4 regions of the Vibrio sp. Vb1574 genome follow, and region 1 is predicted to be linked to each of the others. Evidence: predicted binding sites of a transcription regulator. Region 1 holds the regulator's gene; each other region holds the start of a gene.
The links. The regulator PurR, encoded in region 1, represses purine synthesis genes. The targets are predictions, from matches to a motif close to TNANGNAAACGTTTNCNTNA.
Positions count from the first base shown of each region.

Region 1 (7,475 bases):
TCTCCTTTTAAGCCGAAAATACCTTCTCCGCGAACTTCACAGTAAATTTGTTCCACTTTAAGCAGCTCACATACAATGTGTGCTTCTGCTGGGTTTTTAGCGATAAATATTTTCATCAAAATACCCACTTCACCAATTACGAGTTTTGCTGACTTGGTGTCGGCCTTACTTTATTCATAACCCATTTAGTGATGATTGGAAATAGTCCCAATAGCGCAAAAGACGCTAATACTGCGGGTGAAACAATGCCCGATAGGCTTTCAATTGTTGCTAATTGAGTACCTGCATTCAGATATACGGCTGTGCCTGGCAGCATACCTATTTGGCTAGTGAGATAAAATCGACCTACAGACATCGGTGTTAAGCCCATCAGTAAGTTGATTAGAAAGAAAGGGAATACAGGGATTAGACGCAAGGAAAATAGATAAAAAGCTCCGTCTTTTTCGACACCTTGATTAATTGCGTTGAGTTTATTTCCGAATTTGTTTTGTACCCAGTCACGCAATAAGTATCGGCTGCTCAAGAAGGCCAGTGTTGCCCCCATAGTGCTAGCGAAAGAAACCAGTAGCAAGCTTGTCCAAAAACCAAATAAGGCTGCACCAAGTAAGGTGACTACTGCCGCTCCTGGGATAGAAAAAGCGGTAATTGCAATGTAGGTAAAAAAGTAAATCGCAGCCGAGAATACAAAATTCTGATCGATGTATGTAGTTAGTGCTTCTTGTTGGGCTTTTGCATTCTCTAAGGTTAAATACTGGCCAAAGTTAATACCTAAAAAGACGATAGCCGCTAGTAGGATGAGACCTAATATCAGTTTCTTATTCATAATTTTGATTCCAATTTGGGATATATGTAATAAGACAGTAGGAAAACCGAAAAAATTTCACAAAAAAACCGCAGATTAGACTGCGGTTTTACAAGATAGTTTTTAGGCCGACTTTTATTGGAGGCCGTTCATCAACTCATCTCGGCGAGCTTGAGGTACCACACTCCAATGAGTGCCGTTGATAGCACCTTCTAGTGCCCATAGCAACTCAATGTTGACGGTTGCAGAGTGCGTATCTCTTATCGCTTTATAGGCGTTAAGCGCACCTTCCTCTTCAAGCTTCTCTACGGATTCGATGCCGGCTTTTTTTAGCATGCGCTCGGTAGCCAGTCGTAAGTTAGGCAAATCTTTCAAACGGTTAGGCTTTGTACTTGCTTGCTGTTCTTTCTCAAGCTTTGCCTTTTTCAATGATTGATTCGCTACTTCGATTAAGCGTTCGCTTGATTCCCATAAATCGCTGGAAATAGCGTAGTACTTTGTAACGACTGGAAAGCCACGTTTTTTATAAACGTAAGGCTTTAGCCCTTGTTTCTCGAAGTCAGATGAAGTTTTTTGGTCTGCTCTGATATGAAGCTGATTGTTTACCACTAGTGCAAACATTGTTTCATCAGCGAATAGTCCGAAGCCACCAAACATTGAGCGCGACTTGATATTACCAAGTGCCTCAAATAGCTTCATAGAGTCTTTGAGTATCGGTTTATCCATGTTTTGTTATCTCGGTGTAATTAATATTACGCCACCAAAAGTCAGGTCCGAGAGAGTAGCAAACATGCGTAAAAACAATGTCATTACAGAGTAAAGTCATTGCTTACACACTTGCCATCGGTAACCCCGCTACCTTCCATATCGTAATATGGTTCAGGCCGGAGGCTTTGCGTCCCACTCTTTCGAATGGTTTGCCCTGTGCGTGACACAATGAGCATACTTCTTATATTGAATTAACATCACGGTTTAGCGTTAAAAGTGTGATTTCGGTTCAATAAAAATGATAGATTGAATGCTCTATTTTGCATATGGAAAGGTGCAAATTGGCCTTTGAAAAGGAGTTCTTAATATATATTACATTTATATAAAACAGGGAGTTAACGTTAGTCAATTGTTATTAGAGTGGTGTGAAGTATTAGAGAATGCTTAATTTTTCCAAAAAAATAAGCGCCCCTGTAGAGCGCTTATTTAACACGGTTAAATACAGTGAAATTTAGTTCATTTTTTTCACAGTATTTCGAATTACAAGCTCAGGTTGCATCTCGAAAATTCGTTTTTCGTGTTCTTTATCTTTGATACGCTCAAGTAGAATTTCGAATGCATTTTTACCAACACGACGTTTAGGTTGGTGGATAGTCGTTAGCGGTGGAGAGAAGTATTCTGCAAGCTCGATGTTGTCGTAGCCGATCACTGAAATATCTTCAGGAATTTTGATCCCGTTTTGTTGCAAGCGGCTCATTAGGCCTAGAGCCATTGTGTCGTTAAAACAGAATACCGCCGTCGGGCGCTTGTCCATTGCGGTAATTTTATCTGCAACTAATACGGCCGTATCACATTCAAAGTTACCTTCAAGGATCCAGTCTTCATTTACAGCTAGGTTCGCTTCGCTCATTGCGCGACGGAAACCTGCAATGCGCTCTTGGCAAGCAAGCTTTTCAAAATGACCGCTTAGACAAGCGATATCCGTATGACCATTGTCAATCAGATGTTTGGTTGCAATGTAGCCACCTTCTTCTGAGTTATCCATGATCTTGTCTGCTTGTGAGCTCTCTGGGCCCCAATCCATGACCACTTTAGGAATGTCCGCATGACGGTCAAGCATCTCTTTTAGTTCTTCGGTTAAGTCAGAACACATCACTAGGATGCCATCAACGCGCTTTTCAGCCAGCATACGAATGTAATCGCGTTGTTTTTCGTAAATCCCGCCTGTGTTACATAAAATCAGAGTATAGCCTTGGCGGTAACAGTAGCTCTCAACGCCATCAATCACTTCTGAGAAAAATAGGTTAGTTGATTGAGTTACTAACATGCCAATCGTACGAGTTGAGTTGCATTTTAGGCTGCGTGCAACGGCACTTGGCGCGTAATTCAGCTCGTCAACGGCTTTCATTACTTTTTCTTGCGTTGCTTCTGCAACGAAACGCGTTTTATTGATAACGTGCGAAACTGTCGTAGTGGAAACGCCGGCTAAGCGAGCAACGTCTTTTATCGTGGCCATAAATGGTGTCCTGTATCGAGCTACTGAAATATGTCGTATTGGATGTACCTGATGCTCTAATGGTTTCACACCTAGCAATATAAAATTGGCGCTAAGTGTCTCGGCAGCGGTTGATCCAAGTGCGACAAAAGGGTGCGTAGCAGCATCGGTCGATGAATTTTATCTTTTTTCTATCTGATGAGAAATTGCCATCAACCTGTTAAGAAAACACAAAAACCGCTATATTTCAGCGGTTTACATATAAATCATATTTAATCGTTTGCGCTCACATTTTAGCCCTATGTGGACTGACTAGCAATGTTTTCAGCACGAGATTTGTGTATTTGAAGTCACATTTTGACTGCTAAATAACCAAGCGTCTTTGCGCTAAGTTAAGGCAAACGAATATTATACCCAAGTTACTTACAATTGGTCACTTTCGGCATACAGGAAGCCCGATAGGCAGGCTCCCTAAAAATAGGCGGCAATTATTCACCAAGAAGGTAGGCGCTGTCTAGTTTACAAAATGCAACTAATAGTTTCGCGACACTCGAGTAAAATCCAAATTCGTCGAATTGTTTACATTTGTCTGAAAACTGAGGTAACCAAGACATCAATTGTTGCTGGATAAAGTCGTTTTGTTTAACGAAGGCTTCTTCCATGTGTTTTTCTTGTTCAAGCTCGTTTGAGCGGATAATCATGTTCCCGAGAAAGTCGAGCTCAACGGCTAAGTGATCCGCAGGTTCCTTTAGGTTTTCGTCTACTTGAACGCCAAATTCAGCCATCAACTTTTCCATTTCCTCAGCTGGCTTGTCATTCAGTAAACCTGATTCACCAATGTATATGGATGCGTAAGGAAGAGCGCCGTATTTTTCTGTCTTCAAAAACAGTTCACAAAAGTCAGCTGCAAGCTCTAGTTGTGCATCTTCACGATCTTGTAACCGATTCAATGCATCAACTAGGCTATCAACGGCTGGTTTTAGCGACTCATTTTCACCTAAACCTGCGAGAAAACTGCGAATTTCAACACTGTGATAGGCTTCCAATTCTTTCTCTGTTAGTTCTTTTGCGAACAAGCTCGAAAACCACCAGTAAATTTCAGCGCGTTTTTCATTAAAAGCTTTCACTTCTTGCATTTTGGGCTCCTGAATGATGCTTCAAGTCATGCATCACAAAGTCAATTAGGGATATCCCCTAAGTGTAATCAATTAAAATGAATAGCAGTAACTATAATTGTTATGTTTTATGGTCAAAAATGACCGTTTATTAATAGCAATGGGCAAGCTTGTTTTGAATCAATAAAAACGCTAAATCTTGCGTTTTAATGTATCTATGACTAGAAATGTTACTAGTTATGAATAGAATACGTCTTGGATAATAAGAAGACAGAAAAGTGGTGTAAATGAGCTATCACGTATTAGTCGTAGAAGATGATGTTGTAACTCGTAGTAAGCTTGCGGGATATTTCCAAAATGAGGGCTACCAAGTCAGCGAAGCAGAGAGTGGCGCAGAAATGCGTGAAGTTTTGCAAGCGGGCGATGTAGACCTGATCATGCTGGATATTAACCTGCCTGGTGAAGACGGCCTGATGCTTACTCGTGAGTTACGTAGCCAATCGGATATTGGTATCATATTAGTAACAGGACGCACGGATAGCATTGATAAAATCGTAGGCCTAGAAATGGGTGCTGACGATTATGTGACAAAACCTTTTGAACTGAGAGAGCTGTTAGTTCGCGTTAAAAACTTGCTGTGGCGTATTTCAGCGGCGCGCAGTGGCAGCTCGAAAGCGAATGAAACCAGTGAAGAGCACATTGTGCGCTTTGGGGAGTGGACATTCGACATTCAACGTCGCGCACTTAGCCGCAACGGTGAGCCAGTAAAACTAACTAAAGCAGAGTATGAACTTTTGGTGGCATTATCGTCTTATCCTAACCAGGTGTTAAGTCGTGAGCGTATTTTGAACATGATCAGCCATCGAGTGGATGCGCCGAATGACCGCACCATTGATGTTCTTATTCGACGTATGCGCGCAAAAATGGAGTTCGATCCTAAGAACCCACAGATTTTTGTAACGGTACACGGCGAAGGCTATATGTTTGCTGGTGACTAGTTGGAACATAACTCAATCGTAAAAAGAAAAAGGAGAGCTTCGGCTCTCCTTTTTTGTGGCTTCAAGATAATACTAGTTTGCTTCAACCATTGGTGTTTGGCCGACAGTATCACGCAACCTTTGCCAAATACTGCCCAAGTACTCATGCCAATAAAGCTCTGTTTGTTCTAAGTAACGCGCTTTAGGTGAGTATTTATCCCAAGGTTGACTTATCTCGCTAATAGCTAAGAAGTTGGTCGGGGCTGGGATTGGTTTAATGCCTGCTGCGTTGAACTCATACAATGCACGGCTCATGTGACTCGCAGAAGTGACTAACACAATCTCCTTTTGTTGAACGAATGCAGCCGCTTGACGCGCCTCTTCCCACGTATCTTTCGCATCTTCTAATAAAATGATATCGGATTTCGCGACTCCCAACGCAAGGGCAACGTTCGCCATCATTCGCGCGTGGCTAATTTCAGATCCGCCAGCATAGCCGGATAAGATTAATTTCGCGCCTGGATACATTCTTAAAATACGAATGCCCTCAGTTAAGCGCATTAATGCTGCACGGCTTAACTGCGAGGTGGGTGGAATTTCGTCATCGATAACATGACCATTCCCTAAAACCATCACGTAGTCGATGGTGCCAGAAACTGGCAAAAAGGCTTTATGCTCTCGCTCTAACGGCATAAGAAGCTTGGTTGAAACAGGTTGGAAGGCAACAAGAAAAATGCCAACAAAAGAGAATAGAACAACGAAGCAGCCAGTTTTACGTTTTGTAGTAAAACTAATGAGAGCAAGACCCAACAAGCCTATCAGCAGCAATGCCGGAAGGGGCATAAGCATGGCTGACACTACTTTTTTCAGCTCAAACATACATAAATAGTCCGAAAAAACATCAATTGATAATAAAAATGAGGGTATCCCTCTTTATTCCTGCTTTCCTTGTGCCAGAATAGCGGCACAATCCGTTATGATAACTCAGCAGAAGTGACAGAAGACCGCAATTTCGACGATATCGCCCACAAATTTGCAAAAAATATTTACGGCTCCGATAAAGGGGAGATCCGCCAAATCATTGTGTGGGAAGATTTTCTACAGATTCTAAGTGAATTAGATGCTGACCAGCAACCCCTAGAAGTGTTGGACGCTGGTGGTGGTTTGGCACAAATGTCGCAAAAGCTTGCTAAGCTCGGACATCGAATCGCTTTATGTGATCTATCTTCGGAAATGCTGCAGTTGGCTAAGCAGGATATTGAAAAAAACGGTTTGCTTGAGCAGTATCGCCTGATTCATTCGCCTGTCCAATCCATCGGTGAACATATGGATGGACAGGTCGATCTGGTTATGTTCCACGCTGTGATGGAGTGGCTGGTTGATCCTAAGGCCGCACTTGAAACAGTTCTTGAACAAGTAAAACCGGGAGGTATCGCATCAGTCATGTTCTACAACCACCACGGTTTAGTCTATAAAAACGTGGTTTGTGGCAACATTCCTCATATATTAGACGGCATGCCTCACCGAAAAAGATTTAAACTACAGCCGCAAAAAGGCTTAAAACCTGAAGAAGTCTACCAGTGGATAGAAAATTCAGGTTTTAATATTTGTGGCAAATCTGGTATTCGCTCATTTAGTGATTACATAGGCAATATGGAATACATGGGTGATTACGAGTTTGAAGATGTGTTGGCGCTAGAAAAACAACTTTGTCGACAAGAGCCATACCTCTCATTAGGCCGCTACATTCATGTGTGGGCTAAAAAGAACGATAAACAGGAATAACAATGAGTGAGATGACTCTCAATGCTGCAGAGCAACCAATCGATGAGCTGGTTGGCTGGGTTAAGCAGCACGATTTCTCGTTGAACCTGACCACAGAGCGATTGGCATTTTTGATAGCCATTGCCGTACTGAGTAATGAAAGGTTCGATGAAGAACTGGGTGAAGGTGAACTGCATGATGCATTTGCCATCGTCACTCGACTATTTGATGAGACCGGCGAAGCTTCGGCTTTTCGTGCGAACAATGCGATCAACGAGATGGTTAAGCAGCGTCTTATGAGCCGTTTTGTCAGTGAAATTACTGACGGAGCGAGCATTTACCGCTTGTCGCCATTAGCGATAGGAATAACCGACTACTACGTGCGTCATCGTGAGTTCTCAAAACTGCGTCTATCTATCCAGCTATCCATGGTAGCGGATGAAATGGCGAAAGCGATTGAGGCAGCACAAAAAGGTGGCACACCGGGTCACTGGAAGAAAAACGTATACGGTGTTTTAAAATATTCTGTAGGCGAAATCTTCGATCAAATTGACCTCAACCAACGTGTTATGGATGAGCAGCAACAGTCAGTGAAACAACAGATTGCTGACCTG
Region 1 covers NZ_JAWOTC010000059.1:2,642-10,116, forward strand. Annotated here, with positions in the region: gene R7O12_RS22410 (DUF2007 domain-containing protein) at 1-116, opposite strand, end outside; gene R7O12_RS22415 (TVP38/TMEM64 family protein) at 137-823, opposite strand; gene R7O12_RS22420 (TfoX/Sxy family DNA transformation protein) at 938-1,528, opposite strand; cyclic di-GMP riboswitch class I at 1,645-1,734, opposite strand; gene purR (HTH-type transcriptional repressor PurR) at 2,022-3,026, opposite strand; gene torD (molecular chaperone TorD) at 3,494-4,141, opposite strand; gene torR (two-component system response regulator TorR) at 4,408-5,118, shown strand; gene elyC (envelope biogenesis factor ElyC) at 5,191-5,976, opposite strand; gene cmoM (tRNA uridine 5-oxyacetic acid(34) methyltransferase CmoM) at 6,091-6,882, shown strand; gene mukF (chromosome partition protein MukF) at 6,885-7,475, shown strand, end outside.

Region 2 (7,475 bases), on a different contig from region 1:
TACGCAGATGTAAGCTGGCAAGTTTCATCTAACGAAAATTTTACTGATATCGTGCAAAGTGGCACTTTTGCCACAGACACGAGCCGAGATTTCACGGTAAAAGTCGATGTTCAAAATCTCAACGCAAATTCTCGCTACTACTATCGATTCATGGTTGGAGATGTCACTAGCGAAGTCGGGCAAACTCAAACATTACCAGAGGATGGTGTAGAAAAGGCATCCATGGCGGTTGTTTCTTGTGCAAACTATCCTGCTGGCTATTTCCATGTGTATCGAGAGATTTTAAATCAACATGAGCAAGACCCGTTTGATGTGGTGCTTCATCTCGGTGATTACATTTATGAGTATGGTGCTGGTGGCTACGCTAGTGAAGATGCTGAGGCACTAGGGCGAGAGCCAAGCAAAGGCACTGAATGTATTACCTTAGATGATTACCGAAAACGGTATGCGCAATATCGCCAAGATGCTGATCTGCAAGCGTTACATGCGAGCCTACCAATGATTGCTGTCTGGGATGACCATGAGCTTGCAAATGATACTTGGAAAAATGGTGCGGAAAACCATCAAGAAGAGGAAGGCAGTTTTAATGATCGTCGTGCATCTGCGGCTGCCGCGTGGACAGAATGGTTGCCCGTTCGTGAAAACACTTTCTCAAACATGCTGATTTACCGTCAGTTTTCGTTTGGAAGTTTAGTCAATTTGATGATGCTCGACACGCGACTTGTGGGGCGTGATAAACCGTTGGATTATTTCTCGCTCAGCTCACCAACGATGGAAGCTATTGGCGGTTTAGTTGCTCAGTCGCGCAGTCAAGACCGAGAGCTGTTAGGCGGTGACCAACTCGCTTGGCTGATGGATGCGTTCAGTACGCACGACGCAACTTGGAATGTGCTAGGGCAACAAGTGTTAATGTCTCGTATGGAGTTGCCAAGTTCGGTTATGACCGCGATGTTTCAATTGTTTACTGCCACTGAAGAACAAAAAACAGAGGCGTTATTAGCGGTAAACTCTGCGATTACGGGTTATCTCTCTGACCCAAGTTTAGATACCATTGCTTTGCCATATAACCTAGATGCATGGGATGGTTACTACGTTGAGCGAGAGAAAGTTTATCAACTGGCCAAAGCCAGCAGTGGTAACTTTGTCTGCTTGGCAGGAGATACGCACAACGCATGGGCAAGTGAGCTTAAAGACATATCTAAGCATCCTATCGGGGTAGAGTTTGCGACTAGCTCTGTGAGTTCCCCTGGGTTAGAGGCCTACCTCGCGTTAGACCCTGTCGCGATCGCTCAAATGGAATACACGCTGCCGCACTTAGTGTCAGAATTACAGTGGGCAGACATCAAACAGCGTGGCTTTATGCGCGTTACTTTTACGCCCGACAAAGCAGAGTCGACCTGGTATTTCGTATCAACGATTAAAGACAAAACATATCAGGTGACGACCAAGTCAGCCTCCACAACAGATGGCACTACGTTAAATATCGGCTAAACTGAGCCTAATACGAAAAAAGTCCGCAAGCTAATGCGGACTTTTTATTGGAAAGCGTTTAGCAATCTAGCGACAGTGCTAGTCAATCAATCCGTATTCTTTGCTCAGAACTTCGATGATTTCCGCTTTCGGATTATCACTCAAATGAATCGGCTTGCCTGTAATCTTCTCGGCAATACCAATGTAAGTGCTCGAAATCGCCATCAAAGATTCGACGGGTAAAGCATTATCACGAGCGAGTGCTTCGCGCTCTGGCATACGTTCTTTGTTTAGCAAGATATCTGGGTCAGGGAAGTGGTTAAGTAGGAACTGGCGGAAACCTTCTTTTGAGTTCTCTACGATGTGACCTGCTTGGTACTCTTTAGCATCCCATATACGAGACGAGTCTGGTGTACCCACTTCATCCATGTAAATCAGCTTTTCATTGCCAGCAGCATCATGAACATAACCAAATTCGAATTTGGTATCGACAAAGATTTGGTCGATTTCTTCTAATGCTTGGCTGATAACGTTAAAGCCTTCTTTCAGCAATTTTTCGTAGAGTGCGATATCGTCAGCGCTTGAGAAGTTAAATGCTTCGTAGTTGTCTACGATGTTTTGACGAGTAATATTTACGTCATCCGCTTCTGGCACACCGGGAATGCCTTTTAGAATGCCTTTTGTGGATGGGGTCATTAGCAATTCTGGAAGTGCTTTGTCTTTTTCTAACCCTTCAGGAAGTTGGATTCCACAAAACTCTCGCTCGCCATTTGCGTAAGCGCGCCACATCGAACCCGTGATGTATTTGCGGCAGATGGCTTCGATTTTTACCGGTTTGGCTTTTTGTACAATCCAAACAAAAGGGTGAGGAATGTCTAGAATATGGCTATCTGCTAAGCCATTTTCTTTGAACAGTTTGAACCAGTGATTAGAAATCGCATTAAGCGCCGCCCCTTTACCCGGGACACCATTAAGACCACCTTCAGCATGCCAAATACAATCGAATGCAGAGATTCGGTCGCTAATCACCATGATAGCCAAAGGCGCATCTGGAGCGACATTGTATCCTTTTTCTTTGATCAGTCGGGCGCTGTCTTCTTCAGTTAACCAGTAAACTGAACGAACTTTTCCACTATGAACGGGTTCATGGGTGCGAATTGGCAGGTCGTCATTGACGGCAAGTACTTGATTAGCAAGGCTCATTGCGACATTCCTATCATCTTAATCAAACGTCAGAAAGAGAAGATATTCAGCAAAATGTGGGCGCTGAATAAATCGAATGTGGGCATCATACCAGAACTATTTTAACTCGCCAGAGAAAAAGCAAACGTTTGCCTGTTTTCTTTAATACAAAAAAATGCCCCCTTAAAAAGGAGGCGAGATGCAGGATAGATAACGTCGAACTTATTAGTGGTACTTATTAACTCTGCCTTCGACGAAAAAGACTTCACACTGATAGCGCTGCGCCACGTCGCTCAACATAGATTGATTCATAAGTGCAATTTTATTGGATGCGACAACAGCACTGGCATTACCTGATCGGATGGCTTTTATCACGATCTCGACTTCTGAAAGCTGTTGAGAGGGCTTCATTTGAATAACGTTTTTACAGCAAATATTAGAAGCAGTGAGTTGTTCAAAGTCTGGACGAGGGCAGTCTGCTGTAAACAAAATCCATTGTTTCTGCTGCGATAAAACAGCCAGCTTAGATAGAAGCTGATCCGAAACGGCCATGGGCTTAGTTGCTTGTGCCAATACGTTGTAGCGAGAGTATGTATGAGATTGACTTTGTAACTGCATCTTACTGTTCCTTTATACATGCTGTATGTGTATACAGTAGTTTGTTTTGGCGACCTGATCAACCAGTTTCTCAAAAGTTATTTGCGGTTTTTTGAAAAGGAAATAAAAGGATTTTACTTTAAGTAATTGAATTTATTTGTTTATTTTTCATTTCTGATATGTCTAACATCAATTTAAAAATGTGAGGTGAGTAGAAAGTTGGACGAGAGACATACAGGGGTTTACTACTGTATATACAGGTGTTTTTCACGGACAGTGGTTTGTATACAGTGGAAGAGGGCTGATAACCGATGCGACATGCTATGTAGGATAGGAGGGAATACGAGATAGAGATTGGAAATAGGCTTGGGCGATCAAAAAAGCGCCTTATAAAAGGCGCTTTTGAAAATCAGTTCCATTGATTCCGTCTTGCTTAGCTCGCTCGTTGCAAACGTTCGCGCATTTGCAATTCGCCTTGGTTAAATAGGCGCACGTCGATTTTCGCCATATCGTAACAAGCTTTACATGAGTAGTGGTGCTTGCCATCTAAATAATCGTGACGAGTTACAAGACTAGGTTTTTTACACCAATCACAGGTGCCTTCTTCAGTGAACATTGATTTTCTCCCCACCTAGATTAATTTGAGTCGTTAGGTGTTATTTTGCGCCGGGCATTATGGCATAAAAGCGCGACTTAAGTTAAATGTCTGTTAATTTCTTTGAGAGGGAGATCGATTGCGGTGCTTGATTATATGGGAATAAAAGCATGGCAGCCAAAGTATCCTGACCTATTTTTACTGTTTTGTAACATTTTGTGAGACGAGCTTAAAGGCATGATTGAGTCGCTTCATTTCTTCTTCACTGCCCCTTGTGTCAGGATGATAAAGCTTTGATAATTGTCTATAGCGTAGCTTGATTGCCTGTAAATCAGGGATGGTTTGTGGTGTGTAGCCAAACATAGCACACGCGACGCTTAGCTTATGGTTTTCTGCCTGAGTTTTGGATTTCTTAAATTCTCTGAATACTTTCTCTAACTGACGCTTCAGTTGCTTGTTCGTAAACTCTAGCTCTTTTATTTTTTCCGCCATTCGTTGATTTTGGCTTTCCTCTTTGGCTTCACGCGCTTTTCTATTCTGCTTAAGTTTTTTGATCGCGAGGAAACTTAAGCCGCTGATGATGAGGATCGCCGCTAGCCAAATCAGCCATAGAAACTGCGAGTGTTTTACTTTGGGGGTTGCAACTGTGCTTTTCTCTTCTTGTGTTTGCTCTGCTTTTTTATCGAGCGACTTTATTTGCGAGACTTGTTTAGCTCGTAGTTGGTTGAAGCGCAGCTCTAACAGTTGATTATAAGCTTGTTCTGCTGCTGGATTATGCTGAGAAGCCATTTGATACAAGGCTTCAGTCAATTGAGAAGTTGTGACCTTACCTGGATTGCGCTGAATAAAATCGGCGAGAAGAAAGCCACGATCGGTTGGGTCATTGAGTGCGATAGAGGTTAGCCAATATAACGCTTGTGTTTCATTTTTTTCGCCATTTATCCCTTTAGCAAAGTCGTTCGCGAGCTGTTTTTGTGCAGGGAGGTAACCTTGGTTGGCGGATTGCTCTAGCCAGTAGCGCGTTTCTGGTGAGGCTTCAGCTTCGTTTGATGCCAATAATTGTTGTGCGTACTCGTATTGTTCGATGGGGTCATTTGGAGCTTGAGAGGCAAGTGAGTAGCCAGAAAAGCTGAGGCTAAATAAGCAGAGTAGGGCAGACGTTTTGACAGACATTAATATGTCAGGCCTAACGATAATGGTTAGGCCTGCTCCGGTAATTTTTTATTATTACCGTTATGGTGCAACCAAATTACTTCAGTGGCAAGATCTGGATTTCAACACGACGGTTGCACGCACGACCTTCAGAAGTTTGGTTTGAGCAAATTGGGTTACGTTCGCCGTAGCCGCGTGCAATTGCACGACCAGGTGCAACGTTTTGAGATACTAGGAATTGACGTACGGACTCTGCACGGCGCTCTGACAACGTTTGGTTGTATGACTCACTACCTGTGCTATCCGTGTAACCGTCAATAACGAGACTGGTATCTGGGTACTCAACTAGGATGCGAGCAACACCGCGTAGAGTATTATGGATACTAGCATCAAGCTGGTAAGAGCTTGAAGAGAAGCCGATACCGTTTTCCATACGCAGTAAAAGCTGATTTTCACCAACACGCTGAACTTGTACGCCAGAGTTTAGCAAAGCGCGACGTAATTCCGCTTCTTGTTGGTCAAAGTAGTAACCAACGCCAGCGCCAGTCGCTCCGCCTGCGGCTGCACCAATGAGTGCATGCTGACGACGTTCTTTAGCATCATCACCCGTTGCTAGGCCGATTGCTGCGCCAGCGATCGCACCAATAAGCGCGCCTTGCGTGGTGGAGTTAGTTTCGTATTCACCCGTTGTTGCATTTTGGCGTTGAGTGGCTTGACAGCCAGTAAGAGCTAGCACTAGAGCTAGTGCAATAGGCATCTTTTTCAAGGGAAAATCTCCGTATAAAACTGAGGCGAAACCATGCCTCATAATGGGATGCGAATTATGAATAAACAAGCATTGATATTTGTTATGAGAAAGTAAGATTGATAAGAGTTTCTGTAAGAAAATTCCTATCAATACTGCCAAAGCTCTCAAAGTAAGCCCCATCGACATCGAAGTCATTGCTGCTTATGTGAATCCTTTACTATTCTGGCTATTTCGATGAATCGCCCAACATTTTGCGTGCTTGTTCGCCGCCCACTCCACGGTTAACTGAAACCTTTCTACCTTTCTTTAAGCCCACTTCGTAGTCTTCAGTTAGGTTTTTCATCGCTTCTTTCAATTGCTTCTTGAACGTTTCGCGGTCAATGTTTTGGAATTCTTTATCAATATAGTCATTAATTTTATTGGCCGACTCTTCATCTGGAGAAATAATTGGCAATTTTTCAATCGCGCCTTCCACCCAGCCAGATACAAATGAGTTCACACGGCGAGTCACTTCCTGAGAAGAGGTGCCGGTGCCAGCAAAGCTGTTTCGGAATTGTCCGGTACTTTCGTTCATCTCGCGATAAACAATATCGAAAGCAAATGCAGCAAAAATAGCGCGATCTGCTTCACCGATAAATTCGACACGTTTGAGCCCTTTGTGATTCAACAATACTGCTTCGACACCGAATTTTGTGTTAATGCCGCGAATCACTCGCAATATGGTAGAACTGATGTTCGCTGGTAGCAGATGAGAAGATTGTGTTTTTCCCATTCTGATGAACTCAATATCGTCTTTATCGAGACCATATTTAAGCATGAGGCGATGTGCCATTTTGATAGCATTGGCAGCCTCATTAACATTAGCGGAATTGCCCAGTTCTAAGCACTTGGCGATTTTTTTCAGAGCTTTTTGTTTATCCATCGACAACCAGTAACGAAAGCAGAAAATTTATGAAGTCAGACATATTACCTTTTTTGACATAAAAACGAAATACAAGGTGGGACTGAAGATAATTTCTGCACATAAAAAGAAGCCTCGCATTAAGCGAGGCTGGCGTTTTAGTTCGTCGTAATCAGTATGAAGTCGTACTTGTGTCTAAGAAGCCATTCTTCATTAAGATTCGTTAGAATTACAACCCGAGCTGATTGAGCAAGTCATCGGCATCATCGTTTGATCCCGACGATTTAGATTCTTTCTCAGCCAACTGTTTACGTGTTGCCTCTAAAATGTCGTCTGGGTTTTCGTCTTCAGCAACTTCAAACTCTTCCAGTTGGATGAACTCAGTTTTATCCATTGCTAGTTCGAGATAGAAAATATTGTTGTTTTCGGTGGAGAACGTCACTCTGCGCGCTTGAGGGCGGTCAAGGTTGGTATCAACTTGTAAGATAACTTGCTTATTCAGCGCCAGCATTTTTGGTTGGTTTTGTGTGATGTTCGTTTGCAGGTCTTTACGAATTTTATTAGTGAAGTCTCCGACCAGTTGATTCATGAGTTCACCCAGAACATCGCCTACCTCGTCAGAAGTATGAGATATTGCCAGTTCTTCTTCTGGCATGCCCATATTACGCATGTAGTTGGTGTAGATCTCCAGTGCGGCTTTTGCCGTAAAATTAATCACAACTAGCCCGGTAAATCCGCCATCAAACAGAACAAAACAGCCAAAATCTGGTTTGAGGCTAGTCTTGTGGATTTTTTGCACCATTGCTGAATAATTTACTTGAGAAGATGTC
Region 2 covers NZ_JAWOTC010000005.1:207,957-215,431, forward strand. Annotated here, with positions in the region: gene R7O12_RS06155 (alkaline phosphatase D family protein) at 1-1,491, shown strand, start outside; gene R7O12_RS06160 (phosphoribosylaminoimidazolesuccinocarboxamide synthase) at 1,570-2,673, opposite strand; gene R7O12_RS06165 (SulA-like leucine-rich domain-containing protein) at 2,878-3,270, opposite strand; gene R7O12_RS06170 (hypothetical protein) at 3,683-3,865, opposite strand; gene R7O12_RS06175 (J domain-containing protein) at 4,043-5,017, opposite strand; gene R7O12_RS06180 (OmpA family protein) at 5,094-5,753, opposite strand; gene R7O12_RS06185 (DUF2786 domain-containing protein) at 5,971-6,666, opposite strand; gene R7O12_RS06190 (DUF3334 family protein) at 6,875-7,475, opposite strand, start outside.
Region 2: R7O12_RS06160 (phosphoribosylaminoimidazolesuccinocarboxamide synthase) is a predicted target of PurR. The motif match lies at 2,790-2,809, and genes of this name have one in related genera.

Region 3 (7,475 bases), on a different contig from region 1:
GCCAGTTTGTTGTTGCGGCATCGCCAGATTACTTATTGAAACATGACACGCCAACAGAACCGGATGACCTATCTGCTCACAACTGCCTCATATACAGAAGCTGGGAGCGTGACTATACGGGGTGGGCGTTTACCAAAGATCAGCAAGAATTGAACGTAAAAGTCTCGGGTAACTATTCAGTAGATCTGGCAGAAGCCGTTCGGGATGCGGCTATTGCAGGTTGGGGTATTGCCTACCTTGCCACTTACTTGCTGGGGGATGAGTTTAGAACGGGTAAGTTAATACAGCTGTTACCTGACTGGAAAGCCAGCCAGTCGATGCCGTTTTATGCGGTATACCCAAGCCGCCAGCATATGCCAAAAAAAATATCCGCAGTGATTAACTTTATCAAACAGAAGATCGGCAACCCTTGTCATTGGGACCAACGTTTGGCACCTTACATCTCTATTCCTAAATAACAGGATCAATGACGTTGTAGAACGACACATAAGGTGATTCACTTCACAAAAATTTTTCCTGAACCAGAAACATATTTTCTATATGGAAATAATTAAAATAAGCAAACGTTTATCTTCAATAAATTCAATTGGTTATTTTGTTGGTCAGTTATTGGTCGCTTAAACTTTTCACACTGTTAACATCCTCAACTTGCAGCATTTTGAGTCCGCTATACAATCCGGTGCCTTCCATATCCCCCTTCTGTCGGATTCATTTTATGAACTCAATTATTGGTATCGTAGCCATACTATTCCTAGCATGGCTACTTTCTACAAATAGAAAAAATATAAAGCTGAGAACGGTGTCGTTTGCGTTTGCTTTGCAGGTACTGTTTGCGTTGTTGGTTTTATATGTACCAGCAGGAAGAGATGCGCTGAATTCAGTGAGCAGTGTTGTGTCGAATTTGATCAACTATGGTCAAGAGGGCATTGCGTTTTTATTCGGTAATTTGGCGACAGGGGGCTTCACCTTTGCGATCAATGTTCTGGGTATCATCGTTTTCTTCTCCTCTCTTATCTCAGGTCTTTATCACATTGGTGTGATGCCAAAAATCATTAACTTTATCGGTGGTGGTATTCAAAAGCTGCTGGGTATCGGTCGTGCTGAGTCTTTGTCTGCTACGGCGAATATCTTTGTTGGCACCATTGAAGCACCATTAATGGTAAAGCCTTACCTAAAACACATGACTGACTCGCAGTTCTTTGCAGTTATGACAGGTGGTTTAGCGTCAGTTGCTGGCGGAACGTTGGTTGGTTACGCATCACTGGGTGTCGACCTCAACTATCTTATTGCTGCTGCATTTATGTCAGCACCTGCCGGCTTGTTGATGGCAAAAATTTTAATGCCAGAAGATACGGATAAAGCAGCAGATATCGACATTAGCCAAGTTGAAATTCCACGTGCAACCAACGTAGTAGAAGCATTAGCCGATGGTGCCATGGCGGGTGTACGCATTGCTGTATCGGTCGGTGGTACGTTACTGGCGTTTATTAGTGTCATTGCAATGCTAAACGGCATGTTAGGCTGGATAGGTGATCTTATTGGGACACCATTAAGTTTTGAGCTCATCCTAGGTTTTGTGTTTGCGCCAGTCGCTTGGTTGTTGGGTATACCATGGCAAGAAGCAACCACAGCAGGCTCGCTGATTGGTAACAAGATTGTGGTGAATGAGTTCGTCGCTTTCATCCAGCTTGCAGAAGTGAAGTCTCAACTTAGTGAACACTCACAAGCAATCGTGACGTTTGCTTTGTGTGGCTTTGCAAACATCTCAAGCATGGCGATGCTGATTGGTGGGTTGGGCTCATTGGTACCAGAAAAGCGTGCATTTGTTTCTAAGCATGGTTTCCGTGCGATTATCGCTGGTGTCATGGCGAACTTAATGAGCGCTTCGATTGCGGGCGTGATTTTAAGTCTGTAATTGAAATAGATATCAACAATTAGCAAAAAGGCTCCTTGCGGAGCCTTTTTCGTATCTGAAGTTTTACGTTATTTGTCTGTGTGGAACTGTTCGCAAGCGAGCATCGTGTTCTCAATTAAACTTGCGACGGTCATTGGGCCAACGCCACCAGGAACAGGAGTAATAAAGCTCGCACTTTCACGTGCTTTGTCGTATTCCACGTCGCCAACTAGTTTGCCTGAATCAAGACGGTTAATACCGACATCGACCACCACTGCGCCTTTTTTAATCCACTCACCAGGGATGAAGTTAGGCTTACCAACCGCCACCACGACAACGTCAGCTTGACGCACATGACTCTCTAAGTCTTTGGTAAAACGGTGACATGTTGTTGTTGTGCAGCCCGCAAGCAGCAGCTCAAGTGTCATTGGACGACCAACAATGTTTGATGCACCAACCACAACCGCATGTTTACCACGTAGCTCAATGTTGTAACGGTCGAGTAGGGTAATTATGCCCTTTGGCGTGCAAGAGCGAAGCTTTGGAATACGCTGCGCAAGACGACCAACGTTGTAAGGATGGAAGCCATCCACGTCCTTCTCTGGGTGAATGCGCTCTAAAACATGTGTTGTGTCTATGCCCGCAGGAAGGGGTAATTGCACTAGAATGCCGTCAATTTCATCATCGTTGTTTAATTCATCAATCAGAGCTAGTAACTCTTCTTCTGAGCTAGACGCAGGAAGGTCAAAAGACTTAGAAACAAACCCAACTTCTTCACATGCGCGGCGTTTGCTACCAACATAAACCTGAGAAGCAGGATCTTCACCAACTAGAACCACTGCTAAACCAGGAGCACGTAGCCCAGCTTCAACACGTGCTTTAACACGTGCAGCCACTTCGGATCGAACAGTTTGGGAAATGAGAGTTCCGTCTATATTTTGAGCAGTCATGACTTTCCTTATAAATTAAGAAGGCAGATTATCTGCGGCGCATTGTCGCAGAATTTCTTGTTAACATCCATACGCAAACGTTTGCTTTGTGGTGTTTTTGAACATTAAGCGTTTTAATGGACTTTTTTTAGGCATTCAGATCAGAATGTTATGAAAACCCGTTGATTTACCCGTTTGAACTCGTATAATCCTGTCCCTGTAGCGCGCCCTTAGCTCAGCTGGATAGAGCACGTCCCTTCTAAGGATGTGGTCATTGGTTCGAATCCAATAGGGCGTGCCATATTCTATAAGGCCTGACAGCTTATTAAGTTGTCAGGCCTTTGTCGTTTTGGGTGTTTATAGTCGGCTAAGTAGTCGGTTAAGCTTGTAGCTTAATGTAATCATCTGTAATGAATATATAAGTTCGCTTTCTTCTCGCGGCTAGGTATTTGAGACTAAAAATGCAAATCAGCCCCACTGTGAGGCTGATTGATCTATTTAATTAGAGTTTTTCCTATAAAACACAATCATCTCACTGATTGAATTAAATTGGCTACCAACCTCTTTCCAAACACACTCTTCACAAAGAAGCCCTCGTCCATATCTTGCTGTTTTCTCACCACAGCATAGGCAGATAGGATCATTGGTCTTTATACTGTTTTCTGCAACCTCTGTATCTTCATATGGTTGTTCTATGGTTGACTGAGGCCAACGAAGCATTTCGACAAGTTCTTCCCAGTGTTTTAAAAGGTAGCTAAAAACACCTTCAGAGTTAAGAAGCCTGATAGGACTTTTAGTTGGGTAAAGATCGTTAGCCAACTTATGCGTATTTACTCTCAGGATAATGTCGATATCGTGAGGTACTGCTTCTGGTAGTAAATGAGGACTGCTCTCGAAAGGGATATCCATTACTACCGATATGTTAGAGGGTAAGTCTTTAGTGTATGCATCAACTTGAACTCCAGATTTGGTACATTCAACCTCCCATTGCACATCATTAAAATCCCACTCATCTAAATCAAAGTTAACTAGAGTTGGGAGCTGTTGCCTTATAATCAGTGCCAATGCAGTAACGGGGGAGAATTCACACTCAGAACTTGTTGTATTTTTATCGGTACGGTGTGCAAAGTGCCATTGGTTGATACTTCCCAACCTCGCAGTAACTGGGGTTCCACATGATAAACAATGACAGTTGCAATCATCACCACGCTCCACTTGCTCAATCCCCACTATTCGGTTTGAACTGTTACTGCGAGCGAAAGGCATAAGGACTTGAAATGAAGACATATAAAGACCTCTTATACGGCTTGCTCTAAGTCATCATTAAACTCAGTCAGTCTAATAGATGGCTCTGCGTGGGGTAAGTTAGTAATTGATACCCCCCAAGGGTAAGGGGTTTTGTTATCTTTTTCGTATTGGTAAATCGTAATGTGAGGAAGGTTCCGTCTGTCGTACGCTTGACCAAATTTGAATGCTACGCTGTTTTGAGAAGCTAATACGAGGTGTATATCGTTATAGCCTTCTTCCATGAGGTTTTTAACTTCTTCGATCAAATCATAAGCTAAACGACTTTGCTTTTTACTTGACCAGTGATTATCAAAACGCTTTTCCCTCAGTTTCAAATGTATCTGTGGCATCTTTGGAAAACAGAGGTCAATAGCTTTCTCATCAACAGGGTAAGAGAAAGATACAGCAAGAACGATAGATTCTTTGCTATCAGCATGCTTTATTGTCTTTTCAAACTTCTCATTGTCGTCACTAATAGGATCGAGTTCTTTCCAGCTTGATAGTTGTCGATCCCAGTCGAGCACTTCAATATGAGACTCATCATCCAACAAATATCCTGATAGGAAAGCAAAAGGAACAGGAACTAAACCACCATAAACAATGTGAAAATCTTCAGCAGCAACACTATTTCTTCGCTCTTCTATAGAGTGCTCTAGATTGAGGAATTTCTTAAGTGCTAATTTGGGTTGGCTTACAGTGCCATTAGCAAGACTGTCTCGGATATCTATTACTGTATTGGAAATATTTCGGCCTTTGTATTTTTTCTGAACATGCTCTGATAGTGGGGAGTCAGATGTGTTTACGAGTCCTCTTTGCTCAATAGCGAATACAATTTGTTTAGCCAATTGTCGCTGTTCTATAACTGAGCGGACTATCTCCCAAGCTAGCCCAATTGCCATTAGGAGTATACTGAAATAAAAACCGATAGAAACGAGTAGAGCAGGGACATCAGAACCAGCAACGTCAAGGTTAATGAGTTGGCTAGCTGTTACGTATTGAACATTGAATGCTACGCCTCCCATCAATGTTATCGGGAAGAAATAGGCTCCTGTCCTGAAAATTAACAAGGCAGGAGAGCGTTTTCTGAATAGCCAGTTGATGGTCTGAACAACGATATAAGTCAAAAGGTTCATTACTTTCCTTTGTTTGCTGGTTGATGGTGAGAGTTGTTGATTTGATCCATATATTGCTCAATAGTTAGTTCACCAGGGTGAACACCACCACCACGCCATTCTCCATCTGATAACCAAAGTTCCCAGTACCACAGCCATTCTTGCGTCCATGGGATGATTGATTCAGCGATTAACATACTAGGCACCCAGTCTTTGGAGCTACCGTTGTTAAACATTAGGCAGGGTTTAGTATTCTCTTTGGAGAAGAACTCATGAGGTGAGCGCTTCCCTCCTGCTAGATCTCTTAGATTCGGGGACAACACCTCGACCTCAGGAATACAACCTAACCCTGCCCATTTAACAAGAATTAGGTATTCTCGGCTAAGCCGAGAAGGTTGTAGTACTTGTCTCCATTCCAGTTTTAGACCTGTTTTACCTTTGAGTATTCTACCTTTGCCACCATGGTAACGTTTTTGTAGCGCGTTAAGCTGCTTTTGGAGGTGATGGCACATCTATACATCACCGTAGAAGTTGTGTTTAGGAACGGGGGTGGCAGTGGCTGCATTAGATACTCCTAAACCAATAGAAGAAACTACCGCACGATTTTGCGCTCGTCGTTCAGTCAGAGTGTCTGCAAGTTTGGCTTGGATGCCTCTTGCTGCTTGAGAACCAAACATTTCTCTTGAGCGCTCAATGGTTTTATCAAGCCCTTGATCTAATTCAAGTAGTTTTGCTAAGTCTTCAGTAACCTGCGTATACCACGCTTTAAATGCTTGGGGTAACATCGGTTTCTCATGCCATTTATCTGCAAAATTCTCCGTAGGAAGTGCTGGGTTGCGAATAGTGTACTTTACAGTACCGTCAGACTGATATTGATGGGAAATGAAGTTTGGCATTTCTTCAAGTACATCTAACATCAGATCAAATGGGTTGTGGTACTCCTTGTTAGAGTTTGAGCACTTTTCATAAGCTAGACCTGCTAGAGTCGTAATAATTATGCTTATTGGAGCGCAATCGCCATAAACGTTCTGCTTATTTTGTTTCCACATGTCTCTATGTCGCTTGAGAAGCTGAACTACAATCTGAAGTACAGTCTTTCGACCCTGACCAGGTAACGGTTCTACTGTCCCCGCATATATATCACTATTAGATCTGTAGTTGCTTTTTCTATTCCAGCGAATCTCTTTACTACACGCGCTTCGGAACCACTTCCTATATCCGTATGGATGAGAAGGACTATTGGCATCCTTGATGTCTGCAACTCTTACTTTGCTCTTATGGTTTGGCGAGTCCATATCTTCAGGCATGCTAGGGGTGATGTCCATGTGGAACCCCTGGCCTTCGATACCTCCATATTGCAGAGTGACACATCTGCGTTTTGGCATATTCTCTATTTTGTCACCGTATCGTTGAGAGTCTTTCAGCACTCGTATCAAATTGAAGAGTAGCTCGTTGGCTTCATCAGTAGTTGTTGGATAGTGCTGACTTGGTAAGTGCAGCACCAGATCTATATCCATGTCTGAGTCTTCATCAATCGGTTTTACGGATGTGCCAATACCAACACTACCTTGAGCATAAATGTGGCATTCCGCTAGCTCGCCCCCTTGGTTTGCCAAGTAGGATCCGATTGCTCGGTAAGCCGTCTTCAATTGAGACAACTGTGTTTCGGTCAAGTCTAGGTTCGATGTGATATGAGAGATCATCCCGAAACAAAATTCTTTGTCGCTTGCACTTAGTTGTCTTAGTGATTTGAAACCTTGATCTTGCACAGCTAGCTCCTGGTGGTCTTGGTTGGTTAATGACCGATTATACCGATTGAGATTATTATGATAGATCGAAATGATACGTGTCAATGATCTTGTTGTATATTTATTGTGTATTGTAATTACACGTAATGATTTTTTTGCTACGATTTGGCTAGATTGAACAATGGATACGCATCATGGAAAACAGTTCTCAAGCAGACATCACATCAGAGACAACCTCTATTAACGCTCGTTTAGCTTATATTGACTTTAAGTTGTTTTTTACAGGGCGTGTTAGTCGGGCTGATCTTAAAGATGCGTTTGGTATTGCAGAAGCAGCCGCTTCCCGAGTTCTTACTGAATACTCCAAACGTAGGCCAAACAACAAAACTCAAAAAACGAATACGATTATCAGGAAATCTTTCGAGCCATTGACAGATATAGATGGTGAATTGGCGCTTGGTATGCTCGCCAATGGATTTAATAGCAACAAGATCTTCGGCGTTAC
Region 3 covers NZ_JAWOTC010000011.1:31,841-39,315, forward strand. Annotated here, with positions in the region: gene R7O12_RS10085 (LysR family transcriptional regulator) at 1-458, shown strand, start outside; gene R7O12_RS10090 (NupC/NupG family nucleoside CNT transporter) at 716-1,915, shown strand; gene folD (bifunctional methylenetetrahydrofolate dehydrogenase/methenyltetrahydrofolate cyclohydrolase FolD) at 1,984-2,844, opposite strand; tRNA gene R7O12_RS10100 (tRNA-Arg) at 3,048-3,124, shown strand; gene R7O12_RS10105 (competence protein CoiA) at 3,322-4,110, opposite strand; gene R7O12_RS10110 (SAVED domain-containing protein) at 4,122-5,243, opposite strand; gene R7O12_RS10115 (hypothetical protein) at 5,243-5,734, opposite strand; gene R7O12_RS10120 (nucleotidyltransferase) at 5,735-6,991, opposite strand; gene R7O12_RS10125 (WYL domain-containing protein) at 7,165-7,475, shown strand, end outside.
Region 3: folD (bifunctional methylenetetrahydrofolate dehydrogenase/methenyltetrahydrofolate cyclohydrolase FolD) is a predicted target of PurR. The motif match lies at 2,914-2,933, and genes of this name have one in related genera.

Region 4 (7,475 bases), on a different contig from region 1:
ATGACGACCAAATCATCGCGGTGAATCACCTCAGAGCCATAATCATGACCCAAAATAGAGATGATATCTTTACTGTGCTTACCCGTAATTTTAGTTAGGTCATCACTTGAGTAGGCGCTGATGCCACGAGCCACCAACTTACCGTGAGCGTTTGTTACACGCGCCACTTCGCCTCGTGCGAAGTCACCACTAACTTTGATGACCCCTTTAGCAAGTAGGCTACTGCCCTTGCCGACCACAGCATTGACTGCACCATCATCAATAATGATGTCGCCCGATGCCGCAGGTCCCGCTAGAATCCAGCGTTTACGGTTCTCTAAGGCTTCAGCGCAAGGTAGGAAGCGCGTGCCCTGAGGTTCAGCACTTAAAGAGTCAAAGATAACATTCGGCGCACTACCAGCAGCAATAATAACCTCTATACCTGCGCGGCGAGCGATGTCTGCGGCTTGCAGCTTCGTTGCCATACCACCAGTACCCAATGTTGTACCGCTTCCACCTGCGATTTTACGCAGCGTATCGTCGATGGTTTTTACTTCCTTGATAAGCTCTGCGTTCGGATCTCTACGAGGGTCAGCAGTAAACAGACCTTTTTGGTCCGTTAAAAGCAAGAGCTTATCTGCACCACATAAAATGCCTACCAAAGCGGAAAGGTTGTCGTTATCGCCAACTTTAATCTCGCTAGTCGCAACGGCATCATTTTCGTTTACGATAGGAACAATATCGTTCGCAACGAGCGCATTAATAGTGTCACGCGCGTTAAGGAATCGCTCACGATCTTCTAAATCGGCACGGGTTAGTAGCATTTGGCCGATCTTGATACCATAAATACCAAACAAAGACTCCCATGTTTGAATCAAGCGACTCTGCCCCACCGCGGCAAGTAACTGCTTACTCGCCATCTCGTTGGGCAATGCGGGGTAACCAAGATGCTCACGGCCTGCTGCAATCGCACCAGACGAAACCATTACGATTGAATGGCCTTGTTTTTTAAGCTCAGCACACTGGCGTGCTAACTCAACCATGTGTGCACGGTCGAGCGCCAAAGTGCCGCCTGTCAGCACACTTGTACCCAGTTTCACAACGACAGTTTGTGGTTGTGAAACAACTGCATTTTGTTGATTCGTTGTCATGATGTCTTCTGAAGTGAAAAACAAATAAAGAGGGATGTTTTAACAATCAAATAGGGAATTAACAAGAGAAAAGGTGCGTTTTCGCACCTTTTTGTTTGGTATTAAATGAAAACAACCAAATTAAGCGAAATCGAAAGACTCCGTGTGATATTCGACTTCTAATTTGAAGTGTTCTTCTAAAGTATCAACCAGCTTTTGATGGAATGTGCTCTGCGTGAGATACACTTCCTCTACCACTTTTTTGGGAAGGGCTTCAGATACCCATTGCCCTTCTTTGTTGTACTTGCCAATATGATATTTAGCAGTAAAGCCTCCCTCGATGGATTCCAAATCCATCCACCAGCCCCAAAATTCACGCTTCTCAGGCGATTTTTTGTCGTCTACACATACAGATAAACAATCAAAATAATAGCGCCCTTCTTGCGATTGTGGTTCGCGCAGGTAAGGCCCTATCGCCTTCAACTTAGACATCAAGCGAAAGTGAGTCGGGCCCTGAGTCGTCTCTGACATATGAATCTCCGTTTTCATAGTTAAAAGTAAACACCCAAGAATGATTATTATTTTTAATTATCATGAGCTTATTTTTTGCTCAGATATATCACTCTTAACTAATTTAGGAGAATTGTCACCCTAATAATTCATCTTCTAGCCACTTTATGGCTAAATCGAGGGATTGCTCATATCCTTTTGTAATTGTTTTGGAACTGATTTTTTTCGCTCTACCATACTGGCTAAATAGAGCAACAAGTTGATTATCACTGTGTGGCGACACTGGATCGCCTTCAAGACTCAAAGCCAAAATAGGCACTTTGGTTTTTCGACTGCTCAGGAAGCCCTGAACCTTCAATGACCACGCCATCATCTGACCAGCCATGCTATTAATATCAACCGCATTTTTCCCCAAACGGGAAGCCAAAAGATCTAAGTACATCTTCGGCATTTTTTGCAACTTCTGAGGGGAAGTAAAAATATCATGTACGGGTGCGCCTAGAGCGACACAAGCTTTGATCTTTTCTTGCTCGACAAAAGAGAGTCTGATCATGGCATTACCACCAAAACGAAACCCAACTAACCCCACTTTGTGATGATCAACCCAAGGTAGCGAGTAAAGCTCATTCAATACCGCTTGATGTAGGCAACTTGAATTCTCGGTCAAGGGCCAATGAGAGCTATGCCCTACCGAAGGCATGTCCACGGTTAACATCGCAATATCTCGCGGTGCAAGACGATTACGGAACAAACGCCACATGTCGGTTTGTAGGGTATCCAAACCAGCGCTCACCATTACCACAGGCAACTGTTTATCCGTTCTTGGTAAATGGAGGTTCGCGATGATTTTGCGATTTTGGTAAGGCACTTCAATTTGCTTGATGGTGTACTTAGTTTTTTCTGCGCCGTCAGAATACGCTTTGTTTGCCAGAACTTGAGCTTGCGATGCCAAGTTGTCATTTTTTAAATGTGGGTAGCCTGCAATACTAAAACACAAAGAAGCAGTGAAGAGTTCATCCGCTGCCTCTTCTCCTTGCATTTCATTTGCTCGCTTCTGATGATCCATACCAAGCTTGATCCACTCAAATGTCCAGTTACCACTGTGATAACCCATTACAGTGTCTAACCAATCATCATTGGTTCGCGAGTGAGAAGATGAAGCAATTTTGGACAGTACGCCTTCCATTTCGATCGGAGACAATCCTTGCCAAGCCCATTGCAAGCGACGCAAATGACGATACCAAGCACGATCACCTTGCGCTTCTCGTTCATCAAGTATTTTTTTACTGGTCGGCATGTACTGGGTAAGCGCGGAGGTTTCTTTTGCTTGCTTATGTTTCACGAACAAAGTTTCGGAAAGATTTTTACTGACGTCTTCAGACATAGGAAGAACCCTAGGCTATTAGCATGATTTAATATCATAATAAAAAAAATGCCCCTATAAAGGGGCATTTCTCAATATTCTTTAACCGCGCTTATTTTTGCTTGCGGTTTACTGGCTCAGCATACTGGATTGACATATCCCAAGGCTGCTCGATCCAAGTGTCTTGAGCAATATCTACAACGTAATCATCCAGCAGCTCTTTGCCTGATGGTTTCGCACACACAGCGATCATTTTCGCTTTTGGATACATCTCACGTAGTTTGCGCGCTGTATCACCACTGTCTACTAGGTCTTCAACGATTAGGTAACCTTCGCCATCACCTTCAGGTGCTTTTAGTACCGTCATATCGCGCTGATGATCATGGTCGTAGCTTGAAATACAGATTGTATCAACGTAACGAATACCCAGTTCACGAGCCAAAATAGCGCCAGGAACCAAACCGCCGCGGCTTACCGCCCAAATTCCTTTCCATTGCTCAGCTGGCATTTGTTTCTCAGCCAGTTCACGGCAGTAAGTCTGCATTGCATCCCAAGTGATAATGAATTTTTTACTCATTGTAATAACCTAATAATTTGAAAATATGCATCCTCAAAATCTAGCGAAGTCACTCAAAAGCGGAATGCTCACTAACTTCTCCAAAATGTTTGGAGACGAGGATTTCAAGCTGCGCAAACGATTATTCTACCGAAACACACCGCTAATACCAACGGTGATATCAAAATTCTCTGCCTATTCCGCAGAAAAACCGTCTTCTGTGAACAACGTAAAAAAAGAAAAAGCCAGCGTGAATAAATCCACACTGGCTTTTTGCTCGAGAAATTAACCGACGAGGTATTTAACGATGAAGATGGCTGACATCACCCATACACTCATCGACACTTCACGGCCCTTACCGCTGAATAACTTGATCGCCGCGTATGCGATAAAGCCTAACGTGATACCTTCTGCAATCGAGAATGTTAGCGGCATAACTAAACAAGTCACAACAACTGGGGACGCTTCAGTTAGGTCACGCCAATCAATGCTTACTAGCCCAGACAGCATCAAGATCGCCACATAGAATAGCGCACCTGACGTTGCATAAGCAGGGATCATACCCGCAAGTGGTGAGAACAATAGAGCAAGTAGGAAGAGTACACCAACAACCACGGCTGTTAGACCAGTACGCCCACCCGCAGCCACACCAGAAACGCTTTCAATATAAGATGTCGTGTTGGAGGTACCAAGTAATGCACCTACTGACGTTGCTGTTGAGTCTGCAAGTAACGCTTTGTTTAAACGAGGGATGTTGCCATTCTCATCAGTTAGACCTGCTTTTTGAGAAACGCCAACGAGCGTACCTGCGGTGTCAAATAAATCGACAAATAGGAAAGCAAATACGACGGAAATCATGCCTACTTCAAACAAACCAGAGAAATCCAGTTGCATGAAAGTTGGCGCAATGCTTGGTGGCGTTGACATAATACCGCCCCACTGCACATCACCAAATAGAAGACCGAGCGCTGTAACGCCAAGAATGGCGATCATCACCGCACCTTTCACACCACGGTGAACCAGTGCAATCGTAAGAAAGAAGCCAATCGCGGCCAATACAGATGGCAATGATGTGATCTCTCCCATAGAAACTAATGTCGCTGGGTTATCAACGACGATACCTGCATTTTTTAATGCGATAAACGCTAAGAAAAGACCAATACCAGCTGAAATACCTGTTCGTAGAGAATGCGGGATCGAGTTAATAATCCACTCACGGATCTTAAATACGCTTAAAAGAATGAACAGAAGGCCAGAAACAAATACAGCCGCTAACGCAACTTGCCACGTATAACCCATTCCCAATACAACAGAGTAAGTGAAAAATGCGTTCAGGCCCATTCCTGGTGCCTGTGCGATTGGGTAATTCGCAACAAATCCCATAATAAAACAGCCGATTGCGGCAGCAAGACAAGTCGCGACAAAAATGGCACCACGGTCCATACCGGTATCCGACAGGATCGCTGGGTTTACAAAAATAATGTAAGCCATAGTTAGGAAGGTCGTAACACCTGCAATGATCTCAGTACGCACATTTGTGCCATTTTCACTGAGTTTAAAAAGCCTCTCGAGCATGATCGAATCCTGTAAAGGTAAAAAAGTAAACGGTTGCGTAATCGATTGGCGGGAATTATAAAGTTATCAAATAGCAAATTCTAGATAGAATCTTCACTCTAATGCGTTTTTTTTCTTTGGATATGAAACACATTCTCTAACCTATCAAAGTAGGCAAAGGAATATATTCTTACAAAACAATAGGTAACCTAGATAACACAGTTCCCTAAAAGAGAATAAAAACTGAGCAATGTACTAAACTTTCAGATGAAAAAGGCCCATTTTTAACATGGTATCTAACAGATTTGGTGGAAAAGTCGATAAAACCGAAGAATGGGGAATAGAAGAAGGCTTTGATGACAATAAGTGAGTCAGGAAGAGAAAATAGAGATAAAAAAACGCCACCCAATTTGGGTGGCGGTGAATCATGTCAGCACTATCACTGAAAAAAAATTCCAATTTATAGGGGTGAACAAACTGTTCGAGTCACATGCGTTGACTTCACTTAGTAGCCAAAGCTTGTTGGGTATACAAAGTTACCGGTGTAAACAGACTTGCTATTCCAGAACATTGTACTTGGTAAACCTTTCATAACTATCACCTTTTAAATCAATTAAACATTCGTTGATTTCTCGGTTCCTTGGAGGCGATAAAACGGACTCATCCTTTGAGCATTTCATTCTTCTCTCAGAAGCTGGTTACAAATATACCACCAAGAAATTTAATTACAAGCATTTTAGTGATTGGAATCACAAAAAATGCACAAATTGACCTTTATCAAAGTTTACGTGTAATTAAATTACAATTTTATGAATTAAAAAATAAAGCCACTTTCAGAATGTATGATAGAGAACACATAGTGCTTGTTATTGTATTCACAAACTGTGACAGTTCTGAGAGAAATCCTTGTGATCGCGACTACTCGTACTCCTTATCTGGTGGTATGCTAACGGCAATTTGAAGGCCAAATCGTCTAGCATTTAATGCTACCTTGACAATATTTTTACGGTATATATTTGGCAAAGCACATCAAAAGGAGTCCTCCGTGTCTGAGTTCCATTCTGAGATCAGTACCTTATCACCTGCTCCACTTTGGCAGTTTTTCGATAAGATTTGTTCTATCCCTCATCCATCGAAACATGAAGAAGCATTAGCACAGTACATTATCAACTGGGCAACAGAGCAAGGCTTTGACGTTCGCCGTGATCCAACCGGTAACGTGTTCATCAAAAAGCCCGCGACACCAGGAATGGAAAATAAGAAGGCTGTTGTACTTCAAGCACACATCGACATGGTGCCGCAGAAAAACGAAGACACTGAACACGACTTCACCAAAGATCCAATCCAGCCTTACATCGATGGCGAATGGGTAACTGCGAAAGGCACGACGCTTGGTGCAGATAACGGTATTGGTATGGCTTCTTGCCTTGCTGTATTGGCATCTAAAGATATTAAGCACGGTCCACTCGAAGTTCTGCTGACGATTGATGAAGAAGCAGGCATGACTGGCGCATTTGGCCTTGAAGCTGGTTGGTTAGAGGGTGAGATTCTTCTAAATACAGACTCTGAGCAAGAAGGCGAAGTCTACATGGGTTGTGCAGGTGGCGTTGATGGCACCATGACTTTCGATATTTCTCGAGAATCAACGCCTGCAGGTTTTGTAACACGCCAACTGACGCTGAAAGGCCTAAAAGGTGGTCACTCAGGTTGTGACATTCACACAGGTCGCGGTAATGCCAACAAATTACTTGGTCGTTTCCTTGCCGGTCATGCTCAAGAGCTTGATTTACGTTTAGTCGAATTCCGTGGTGGTAGCTTACGTAATGCAATCCCTCGCGAAGCGTTTGTTACTGTCGCGCTTCCTGTCGAAAACCAAGACAAACTTGCTGAGCTGTTCAACCACTACACTGAGCTGCTTAAAACTGAATTGGGTAAAATCGAAACAGGTATCGTAACCTTTAATGAAGCGATCACGACTGACGCGCAAGTATTTTCAATCGCCGATCAGCAACGATTCATTGCGGCACTTAACGCTTGTCCAAACGGCGTAATCCGTATGAGTGATGAGGTGGAAGGCGTTGTTGAAACCTCTCTAAACGTTGGTGTGATCAGCACAGAAGAAAATAAAGTCACCGTGCTTTGCTTGATTCGTTCTCTCATTGACTCTGGCCGTAGCCAAGTGGAAAGCATGCTGCGCTCGATTACTGAGCTAGCAGGCGCACAAATTCAGTTCTCAGGCGCTTACCCTGGCTGGAAGCCAGATGCAGATTCCGAGATCATGGCAATTTTCCGTGATATGTATGAAGGCATTTACGGTCATAAGCCGAACATCATGGTCATCCATGCTGGTCTTGAGTGTGGCCTATTTAAAGAACCATACCCA
Region 4 covers NZ_JAWOTC010000047.1:16,341-23,815, reverse strand. Annotated here, with positions in the region: gene proB (glutamate 5-kinase) at 1-1,130, opposite strand, end outside; gene crl (sigma factor-binding protein Crl) at 1,251-1,640, opposite strand; gene frsA (esterase FrsA) at 1,756-3,003, opposite strand; gene tet(34) (oxytetracycline resistance phosphoribosyltransferase domain-containing protein Tet(34)) at 3,095-3,559, opposite strand; gene R7O12_RS20595 (NCS2 family permease) at 3,824-5,113, opposite strand; gene R7O12_RS20590 (aminoacyl-histidine dipeptidase) at 6,138-7,475, shown strand, end outside.
Region 4: R7O12_RS20595 (NCS2 family permease) is a predicted target of PurR. The motif match lies at 5,135-5,154, and genes of this name have one in related genera.